One region of the Paenisporosarcina sp. P4_B8 genome, then DNA from elsewhere that is predicted to be linked to it. Evidence: riboswitches for the same ligand, from Rfam matches in the RefSeq annotation. Region 1 holds a riboswitch; the other holds the start of a gene.
The links. Region 1 has a riboswitch for lysine ahead of AC1DSK_RS15755 (transporter substrate-binding domain-containing protein). Riboswitches for the same ligand answer to the same signal wherever they lie in the genome.

Region 1 (5,500 bases):
GTAATTATGATTTAGAAAAGATTAATTTACATCTTTTTTAATGTTCGTTTTAAGAATTCTTTTGTACGTTCTTGTGTTGGGTTATTGAAAATTTGCTCTGGACTTCCCACTTCACAAATAACACCTTTGTCCATAAATACGACACGGTCTGAAACTTCCTTCGCAAATTCCATCTCATGCGTGACGATTAGCATGGTAAGACCTGTTTCGGCAAGTTCCTTCATGACTTTAAGAACTTCTCCTACCATCTCAGGATCTAGTGCTGATGTTGGTTCATCAAACAGCATGACGTCTGGTTCCATTGAAAGTGCACGTGCAATTGCTACACGCTGTTTTTGACCGCCTGACAAGTGGCTTGGTTTCGCGTTGATATATCGATCCATCCCAACGACTTTCAGGTATTTCATCGCAATTTTTTCCGCTTCTTCCTTTGAGCGTTTCAAAATTTTCACTTGTCCAATGACGCAATTGTTGAGGACATTATGATTGTTGAATAAGTTGAATTGCTGGAAGACCATTCCGAGTTTTGTTCGGTAAGCATGGATATCATGCTTGTTATCCAAAATGTTTTCATTATTATAAATGATTTGTCCGCCACTCGGTTTTTCCAATAGGTTAATGCAGCGCAGAAGAGTGGACTTTCCAGATCCCGAAGAACCAATGACACAGACCACTTCCCCTTTATTTACCGAGAAGTCAATGTCGCGCAATACTTCATGGGATCCAAAAGATTTGCTTAGATGCTGTATATCAATAACTACTTCCATGTGAACTTCTCCTTTCTTATCGGTTACCGTTTTTTGTTGTACCAAGTACATTTTCCGGCATTCCAATCATGCTGTAATTTTTAGGTCCATCCAGTTTCCGTTCCACATATCGAAGGATTAATGTGACGGTGAACGTCATGATGAAATACAGGACACAGGCAACAAAGAACGATTCAAAATATCTGAAGTTATTTCCTGCCACTGATTTCGTTTGGAAAAACAACTCGGTAACGCCAATGACGTTAAGTACAGCCGTATCTTTAATATTGATGACAAATTGATTGCCTGTTGCCGGCAAAATGTTACGAATGACTTGCGGCAGGACGACATGGATCATCGTCTGGAAATGATTCATGCCGATTGCCTGAGATGCTTCGAATTGGCCTTTATCGACGGACACTATTCCCCCACGGACAATCTCTGCCATGTACGCTCCTGTATTGATCGATACGATGAAGATGGCCGCAGACAATACGTCCATGCTGATGCCAAATGCCAAGGCCGATCCATAAAAGATAACCATGGCTTGCACGATCATTGGCGTGCCGCGGAAAAACTCAACATATACAGATAAAATTGTATTAATAATTTTTAATAGCCATTTTTTAGCCCCTCGTTCAGGCATTGGAATCGTTTTGATGACACCAATCAGCAATCCAATGATTGCCCCAAGAATTGTCCCGATAATGGAAATCAAGAGTGTCATACCTGCTCCACGAATGAACATCGGCCAGTTATTAGATAAAATCGTCATAATCCACTCAGTACTCATCTTTGTCCTCCTTGGACAACTTAAAACCGGCTGCTATTGCAGCCGGTATCACGTTGTTACTTATTGTGCTGCCGGTTGATTTTTAATTGCGTTATCCATGATTTCCTGACGTTCTTCATCTGAAATCTCTGCGAGTGCTTCATTGATTTTCTCTGTCAAGTCACTGCCTTTTTGCAATCCGACTGCAGTTGTCGTGTCTTCTACAGAAGTCTCGAAACCATCTGTAAATTCAACCATAGCGAAGTTGTCGTTAGCTGCGGAAGCACTGAATCCTTCTGGGCGTTCCGATACATATCCATCAATCATTCCTGATTCAAGTGCTACACGCATCGCCGGGAAGTTATCCATAGCAGTCTGCTTTTTCACACCTTTGATTTGATCGATCACGGAGTAGTGGAATGTATTTAATTGTGCCGTTACTTTTGCTCCTTTGAAATCATGGATTGAAGCGGCGTCCTCATATTTCCCGCCCTTTTTAACAACCATGACCAACTCTGAAGTATAGTAGTTGTCCGAAAAATCGATTGACTCTTTGCGTTCAGCTGTTGGTGACATGCCAGCAATGATGGCATCGATCTTGCCAGAAACCAATGCTGGAACAAGACCGTCCCATTCCGTTTTGACAATGACTAATTCTTTACCTAGCTTGTCAGCGATTCGTTTTGCAATTTCAACGTCATAGCCACCTGCATATTCAGCATTTCCGTCAATTCTCACTCCGCCATTTGCATCATCCATTTGAGTCCAGTTGAATGGCGCATATCCTGCTTCCATACCTACTATGAATGGATCTTTCTTTTCTGATGAACCTGTTTTCTCTGAACTGCTTGTCCCACAAGCTGTTAAAAGCAAAATGGTAGAAAGGAATATCGTTAAAAATATGGCTGATTTTTTTCTCATGTCTAGTTCTCCCCTTTTGTTTGTTATATGTTTTACTTCGTCTTTATAGACTAAAAAGGCCAACTCCACAAAAAAAAGACCTGAGATGAACTCAGGTCGCAATATGCGTAGTTGCCCTAAATCCTCTACTTTTCCCAAATGAGATAGCACACTCAATAAACCGGGATGTTTATTGAGACAGTCCTGCAGTTCTTAACTACAGACCCAGCAAGTAATACCGAGAAATATTACTCACTTCGGCGACATTTCCTTCTCCCTAGAATCAAAGCTTTCTCAAACTCCTCTAAGGACTGTTAAATATCGCGCCTCTACCTCACCATATAAGTGAGGTTGTATTCAATTGTGTTAATCAGTCTTTCAACAACATCAACAGTCTACAACAACAGAAATTATCTGTCAACCAATCTAAAAATCTAGTATTTAACCTATTAGCATATGTTGAGTCACCATTTCTTCTATCAAAAGCTAAATGATATATATATTTCCATTATGCTATCGTTATCACCAAAGACAGCACAGACTTTGGGAAACCCAACACAACACAAGTATGCCTATCACATCCGGATGAGGCAATAACCTGCGATCCGTAATGGAAGAGACAATGAAAAATGATGGATGAAATAGTGGAGATCAACAAAAAAACCGTGGCATGACATCGCCAACGGTTTCATAGATAGGGGTTGCTACAATAGGCAGCCCCATTATTTCATTTGAATTCCTATTTCTGTATTAACTTGATTTAATTACACATTACGAGATTTTTATGGGGAACAGCATTCGACGCAACAACCCGACGTTCATCAACAACATACAAAATTGTAATGTGAGTGTCACGTAATAAGATAATAGCTAACGAACCAGAATAGTATAATAAACAAGCATAAAATAAAGTTTTGAGGAGTAAACGCTCGTAATGAAAAGACTTGAACAAAGTGGTCATGTGAACAAAGTAAGAACGCTATTGAAAGGTGAAGGTTAATGAAGAAAAATCTATTAAAGCGCTTATTCGTATTTGGTGGAGCTATGATACTTCTCCTAGCTGCATGGGTATATTTTATTATGGATTACGGTACACCAGATGAATTCAGTAAAGAAGCGTGGCCAGAAACCAAAGAAACAGCTAAACTAGCGACTATAGAATACTTTAAAAAAGAAAAAAATGTTGATGTTGTGATTAATAATATAAGTCATTCAGGAGAGTATGCGACATCTGAAATTTATTTAGATGGACATGTCGCTGGCGATGAACAACAGAAAATCTGTGCTATTGTAAATTCTGCTAAGGACTATCAAGTTGAAATTTTCAGAAACTAAAATTGGATATCATCCTACAATCTCTAACCTTTTGAAGCCAAATGGAGCAGTTAGCTTTTGCTAACTGTTCTTTGTTTTTCTTCTTGCCTAATTAAAAATGTCTTTGCTTTCTTACGAACGGTGTCCTATTTACGTGATTTGATAATTTAAAATAACTACACTAAATGCATTATGTTGTTTCTTTAACTCGCTTTCCATAAATCTTGAATTTTCATGACTTATTCGATTATTTGTCATCTGAAATTGTGTAGTAAGATTTCCTGACCCATACTAACATGTATTTCTATTTACTCTATTTTGTTATAATTAAGATTCAAAGTTTGGAGGTGCACAATATGGATCAACACATTCCATTAAATGAATCTAGATCTCAACCTCGGGATGAGGTGTTAATTTTACTTATTGACCCAAATATTGATTTTGTCATGGACATGAAAGATTCTTTTGACCGACATTCTATTTCTGTTTTAATTGCAACGACCGCTTCAAAAGGAATTGAATATTTCCATACCGTCAATCCAGATCTCGTGCTTATTGAAGCAAACCTGCCCGATAAAAGTGGATTTGATGTATTGCTGGAAATCAAAGATATTTCACGAGATCGATCTATACCAACCGCGATTATCTCTTCCAATCAATTAAAAGAAAATCGAATACGCGCATATGAACTAGGGGCAATAGATTTTATCAGCAAACCGATTGATTTGGATATTTTCATTCCCTTTATATTAAACCGCGTGGCTTTTAGAAAGTCGATTACGAATAAATTACTCGTTGACGAATTAACTGGTGCATACAACAGGAAACAATTTTATATAACCAAGTCTTCTCTTTATAATCGTTACGAAATATCCAATGAATCTTTTTCAATTGTTCTCATTGACTTCGACTTATTTAAAGATTTCAATAATCTTTATGGCCATCAAAAAGGTAATGAAGTGCTACAATCTTTTGTCCATATTGCCCAACAGACCCTACGAACAAAGATAGATGTATTCCGTTTTGGTAGTGATGAATTTGTCCTATTGATTCGCCATAAACCAGCTCTTGTTGCTGCAAATATCGTAGAAGATATCGCTGAACAAATGCGAGAACTTTGGAATATCACCTTTTCAGCTGGGATATCGGAATGGTTTCCTTCCACTCATATCGAAGGAACTTTGCTGAAGCAGGCTGACCGTGCTTTACAACAAGCCAAAAAAGCAGGCAGAAATTCCATCCATGTGTATGATGAAAATTCGTTTGCCAGTTCCCTCGCTAGCCGCTTAATGATACATATCGTTGATGATGATGCGATGGTTCGGGCATTACTTGAAAGGCAGTTCTCTGCATGGCAATCGGATACTTTTGATATTAGTGTCCACAGCTACAATGACGGCTTTGAGTTTACGGAATCAAATTGGTATACACCACAGGATTATCACGTTGTCATGCTGGATGGTGTAATGCCCAAAATGGACGGATTAGAAGTCCTGCACATTGTGAAGAAAAAAGTACAATCCGAACGTGTGCTAATTGCTATGTTGACTGACAAAAAAAATAACCAAGATATTTTGCACGCCCTCAATTCGGGCGCAGATGACTACATGCTGAAACCTTTTCATCCACAAGAGGTATTGGCCCGTATCCAGCGTCTTGTCAGTAGGTTATTCCTATGAATATCCTACTTACTTTTTTTATCATTCTATTTATTGTTTTGGCTCTTTCCCAGCTGCTACTGCTGTTATTTTTAGCAAGCAAGAAAATG
Region 2 (5,500 bases), on a different contig from region 1:
ACCCAGATATGAAAACGCAACTGTCTCGCGAAGGATTAGCAGAAGTGCTGGCTGTGGGGCCATCCCGAAAACCCGGTTCCGGGGTATTCCATGGAGTGAAGGAATTGCGACCTGCTCATGCATTAACCGTTTCACGTCAAGGACTTCGAATTTGGCGCTACTGGAACGTCAAAAGTGAACATCACACAGATTCAGTGGATGAAACGGCAGAAAAAGTTCGTTTCCTCGTAACGGATGCCGTCGAACGTCAACTTGTATCAGACGTTCCACTCTGTTCCTTTTTATCAGGTGGGGTTGATTCCAGTGCCATTACGGCCATTGCAGCCAATCGTTACAAACTAGAAGCAAAAGGACCTCTTCATACTTATTCCATTGACTATGAAGACAATGCCAAGTTTTTTAAAGCAAATGAATTTCAGCCGAATGCCGATGGACCTTGGATTGATAAAGTCGTCAATACATTCGGAACCATGCATCACTCTTCCATCATTACGCAAGATCAACTAATAAATTATCTGACTGAAGCCGTGCATGTCCGTGATTTACCTGGTATGGCGGATGTCGACTCCTCCTTGTTGTGGTTTTGCAGAGAAATAAAAGAGGATTTCACAGTTGGTTTGTCTGGAGAGTGTGCGGATGAAATTTTTGGTGGTTATCCATGGTTTCACAATGCTAATGATTTAAATGGCACTGGTTTTCCGTGGATGCGCTCCACAACCGAGCGAGTTTCCTTATTAAAAGATGATTGGCGCAAAAAACTCAAACTCGAAGATTACGCACGTCAGGCCTATGAACAGAGCGTTGCCGAAACTCCTCGTCTCGATGGCGAATCAAGTCTTGAAGCAAAACGGCGAGAAATGTTTTATCTGAACATGGTTTGGTTCATGACAACACTTCTTGATCGTAAAGACCGTATGAGTATGGGAGCAAGCTTGGAAGTACGCGTACCATTTGCCGATCACCGGCTTGTCGAATATGCCTGGAATATTCCTTGGGAAATAAAAATGGCGGGAAATCGGGAAAAAGGTATCTTGCGAAAAGCATTAGAGGGCATGTTACCCGACGAAGTCCTTTACCGCAAAAAAAGCCCTTATCCTAAAACCCATAATCCGTATTACACCGACCGTGTCCAAGGCTGGCTGAAAGACATTCTGATAGACAAAAATTCGATTCTACATGAACTATTTGACAGTGACCGGTTGAATGAATTGGTTGAGTCGAAAGGAACTGCATTCAAAGTTCCATGGTTCGGTCAATTGATGTCTGGGCCACAGCTTCTTGCCCATCTCGCTCAAATGCACGTTTGGTATAAAGATAACAATATTCAATTGATTGATTGATTATTTCAACGAAAGAAAGAGCAGATTGAAGTCGAATTGACTCAATCTGCTCTTTTGTTATGACTTCATACCGGTATAAATTTGAATGGCATCTCTGAAGAATGCAGCCGTTCCTGGCTGTTCTTTATCATAGTAGGCAGTAAAGCGTTCATCATCCACATACATCTGCCCAAGTCCTGCATGTGCTTCCTTGCTATACTTTGGCCAATAGTACATAAGCCATTGTTTATGCAGTTCAGCGGCTTTTTGGGCTTTCTCACTTGCGGGATCTCCCGTCTTGAAAGCTTCCGCTAAAGTCATGGCAATTTCATTGGCAAGCTTTGTTACTTCATCATGTTGTGCCTGCGTCATGTTTTTTAATTTGCTATTTGATTGATTGACCGTGTCATCTCCATATTTCGCACGAATTTCTTTGCCGTATTGTTGTTCATTATCATCTACCATTTTTTGTTTGAAGCCTTCAAATTTCTCATCGTTCGTCATGGTACTTCTCCCTTCTGTTGAAGAAATCGATTTTTCCACGTTGGCAATCAGTAGATCGAGCTGCTTTCTTTTGTCGAGGAGTTGTGAACGATGATCATTCAAGGCTTTCACACCATCAAATGAAGGATTGTTCACGATTTGTTTGATGTGTTCGAGACTCAAACCCAGTTCTCTATAAAACAAGATTTGCTGTAACTTATTGACTTCCGCTTGGCCGTATATCCGATATCCTGATGAATTGATTCTCGCCGGCTTGAGAAGATTCATCTCGTCATAGTATCGCAATGTGCGTGAACTGATTCCCGACAATTTCCCTAATTTTTGAACTGTGTATTCCATCTCGTCACCTCCTCTTGATTTCATCGTACTCCTTGACGTTGCGTCAATGTCAATTGGAAAATCTAAAAAACTTGCAATAAGCTGAACTTTCGTACACTACTATAGTAAATCATTTCAATTGACTAATCATTTAAACGTATCTATATTAGTACAGTGAATAAATATAGCCCTCATCAGCTTAAGATGAGGTAGAGATCGCGATAAATAATAGTTACTTGAAAAAAAGTCAGAGAACAGAACTTGCTGATTTCAAGCGAAAGAATTTTTCGCAGAAGCACTGATCGCTCTGATTACTAATGCTGGGACTGGCACTGAATAAGTGCAGAACTGTCATAGTGATTGACCATGAAAACTATCTTTTTGTCTGATTCGGTTTTTGCACACCGTTTCTGAATGCGTTTTATGTATTTTTATTTTACAAATCATATTTTTTGGGTAGATAGAAGATGAACGAAAGGAGCATATGCTTATGAACACGAACAAAAAACTAGGTTTATGGATTTTAACTGCGTTAGTAGTTGGAAATATGGTGGGATCCGGCATTTTTATGCTCCCCCGCACATTGAGTGAAGTTGCAAGCCCTGCCGGTGTATTATCCGCTTGGTTGATTACGGGATTTGGAGTGTTGATGATTGCACTCGTGTTTGGCAATCTTGCATTGAGAAAACCAAATTTAACTGGTGGTCCACAGATTTATGCAAAGGAATTGTTTAAGCCGGGCAGTAACGCTTCCACGTTGTCAGGATTTATGTCTTCTTGGGGATATTGGATTGGTAATGTTGCTGGTAATGTTGCCATCATCACCACTTTTGCAGGTTATTTGTCCACGTTCTTCCCTATTTTAGTTAATCAGGCTGAACTGTTTACCATTGGTAACTTCACTTTAAAAATGGGGAATGCACTTACCTTTACAGTTTGTACATTATTGTTATGGGGTGTGCATTATATCATCCTAAATGGTCTAGAAAATGCCGGGAAGATAAATTTTGTTGCCACTGCCACGAAAGTAATTGGATTCATATTATTTATTGTAATTGGTCTATTTGCATTTCAAAAAGCGAACATTCTTCCTTTTGTAGCGCCGAGATATGATGAGCTTGGACAATCTATTGGTCTTTTGGGGCAAGTTAATGGTGCAGCAGTAGCAACTCTTTGGGCATTCGTTGGTGTTGAATCTGCCGTGGTATTTGCATCTCGTGCTAAAAAACCAATCGATGTTAAGCGTGCAACGACGATTGGACTACTTATTGCTCTTACCATTTATGTAGGGATCAGCACGCTAGTTTTAGGAATGTTAAGCCATGAAGCACTAATCGCTTCTGATAAACCACTTATCGATGCCATTTCAACTGTGTTGGGACCAGTCGGTGGAAAAATTCTTGCCGCCATCGGTCTGGTCAGTTTATTTGGTTCCACAATTGGTTGGGTTATGCTGAGTGCTGAAATTCCTTACCAGGCAGCTAAACAAGGTTTATTTCTCCCTTCATTCGCAAAAGTGAATAAGAAAGGGATACCCGTCTTTTCTTTGGTCATCACTAATTTAGTTGCACAGGTGTTCATATTCTCCACGGTATCAAATACGATAGCAGCCGCTTTTGATTTCATCATTATCGTCGCAACGCTGTCATATTTAGTTCCTTATTTCATTTCTTCTGCTTTCCAGTTGAAGCTGGTCTTTACTGGTGAAACATATAAAAATGGAAGAGGTAGAATTACGGATGGGATTATAGGAGTTCTTGCTACCCTTTACTCCATTTGGGTTATTTATGCAGGTACAGCCGACCTCAAGACTTTTACATTTGGTGTAATCCTATTAGCCAGCGGGATTCTGTTTTACAGTCGAGTTAAAAAAGCAAACAACAACATTTAATACCCAAAACGCCCACTTCATCTATGAAATGAAGTGGGCGTTTTTATGTAAATAAGCTTCAATCATAGTCATACATCCTGTTCTGCAATGAACCATGTATTTTATACAACCTGGAATGCGATTCTGTCTACCTGGACTGTCAATCTGTCTACCTGGAACCTCAAACTGTCTACCTGGAGGTATGCTATTTGAAAATACCCCAACCCTTTGCAACTATGAATGGGAATTGTATTTTATACAACCTGGAATGCAGCTCTGTCTACCTGGAACCTCAATCTGTCTACCTGGACACACAAACTGTCTACCTAGACCACATTCTGTTTCCCCAGAAGTAGCGAAGGTGGAGCAATATTCGAGTTTCATTAAAAAAGAGTGCTGTTTAGGCACTCCTTAAATCAGTCGGTATTTTTTAGGGGAAATTCGAGTGTATATAACCATCTTACTTTCGAGAGAATTTCCTATTTTACTAGCATTTTCTATGGTGGAAAGATGCACCGATGATAATTAGTAAAATGAAAAGAACTACAATTATTGCAAAAGTACTCCCGCCTCTACGAGAGCAGTGGTCGTATTGACCACCACATGGTCCATAGCCACCACATTGACCGTAACCGCCGCCGTAATAATCCATGATAAAGTCCCCCTTTCCTTCAAAGATTCTTATATGATATGAAGGGGATGATGAAGGACCTAGGGATTTAGCGGAGTAAATGAGCTTTTTTGTTTACTGAAATGATGATTCCTTTTACAATTTATAGGATATTCTTTGACAAAGACCATTGTGTGTGTAATAATAGTCAAGTTAACATGTAAGGTAACAATTAAGTTTTGAAATTCTGGCATCTACTCGATGTTTTTGATTAAACTTATTCACACTGGCGCGACTATAGGGTCGCAAGGACGTAAAAGAAGGTAGGGTTTACGTTGCTTAAGGAAGACACCCAGTGGACAAATGACCGCGGCACGGAAAGCAAGGAACACTTTCTTAGGAAATTATTCCCCGAATATTCGGGATGAAAAATTATCATTCAGACTTTATGTTATCTTATCTATATAAGGGACATGCCCAATCGGGTATGTCCCTTTTCCAATTTTAATTTGAAATCACAATAAAAGCCGCACCTACTGCCAGGTTCCCCTGGACTCGGTGCGGCTTTCTATTATTTATTCACCTAAATCCACGTTATGGTAGACTTGTTGAACGTCTTCTAGGTCTTCAATCGCATCAATCATTTTCTCGAATTGCGCTTGTGTATCTTGTTCAAGCGTGATGTCATTTTGTGCTAGCATCGTCAGTTCAGCAACTGTAAATTCAGTAATTCCTATGTTCTTGAATGCTTCTTGCACAGCATGGAACTGATCAGGCTCAGCATATACAATCACAGATTCCTCTTCTTCTAATACGTCACGCACATCAACGTCCGCTTCTACTAAAAGTTCAAATACTTCGTCTGCTGATTTGCCTTCA

Region 2: another riboswitch for lysine. It lies ahead of AC1DSK_RS04265 (amino acid permease); the one in region 1 lies ahead of AC1DSK_RS15755 (transporter substrate-binding domain-containing protein).

What each region holds. Positions count from the first base shown of each region.
Region 1 is NZ_JBFUHX010000022.1:33,091-38,590, reverse strand. Features, by position in the region: gene AC1DSK_RS15765 (amino acid ABC transporter ATP-binding protein) at 27-767, opposite strand; gene AC1DSK_RS15760 (amino acid ABC transporter permease) at 784-1,539, opposite strand; gene AC1DSK_RS15755 (transporter substrate-binding domain-containing protein) at 1,600-2,439, opposite strand; lysine riboswitch at 2,576-2,758, opposite strand; gene AC1DSK_RS15750 (phosphoglycolate phosphatase) at 3,418-3,753, shown strand; gene AC1DSK_RS15745 (GGDEF domain-containing response regulator) at 4,089-5,411, shown strand; gene AC1DSK_RS15740 (HEAT repeat domain-containing protein) at 5,408-5,500, shown strand, end outside.
Region 2 is NZ_JBFUHX010000003.1:103,864-109,363, reverse strand. Features, by position in the region: gene asnB (asparagine synthase (glutamine-hydrolyzing)) at 1-1,340, shown strand, start outside; gene AC1DSK_RS04270 (MerR family transcriptional regulator) at 1,398-2,162, opposite strand; lysine riboswitch at 2,344-2,525, shown strand; gene AC1DSK_RS04265 (amino acid permease) at 2,632-4,032, shown strand; gene AC1DSK_RS04260 (YjcZ family sporulation protein) at 4,499-4,663, opposite strand; gene AC1DSK_RS04255 (YebC/PmpR family DNA-binding transcriptional regulator) at 5,197-5,500, opposite strand, start outside.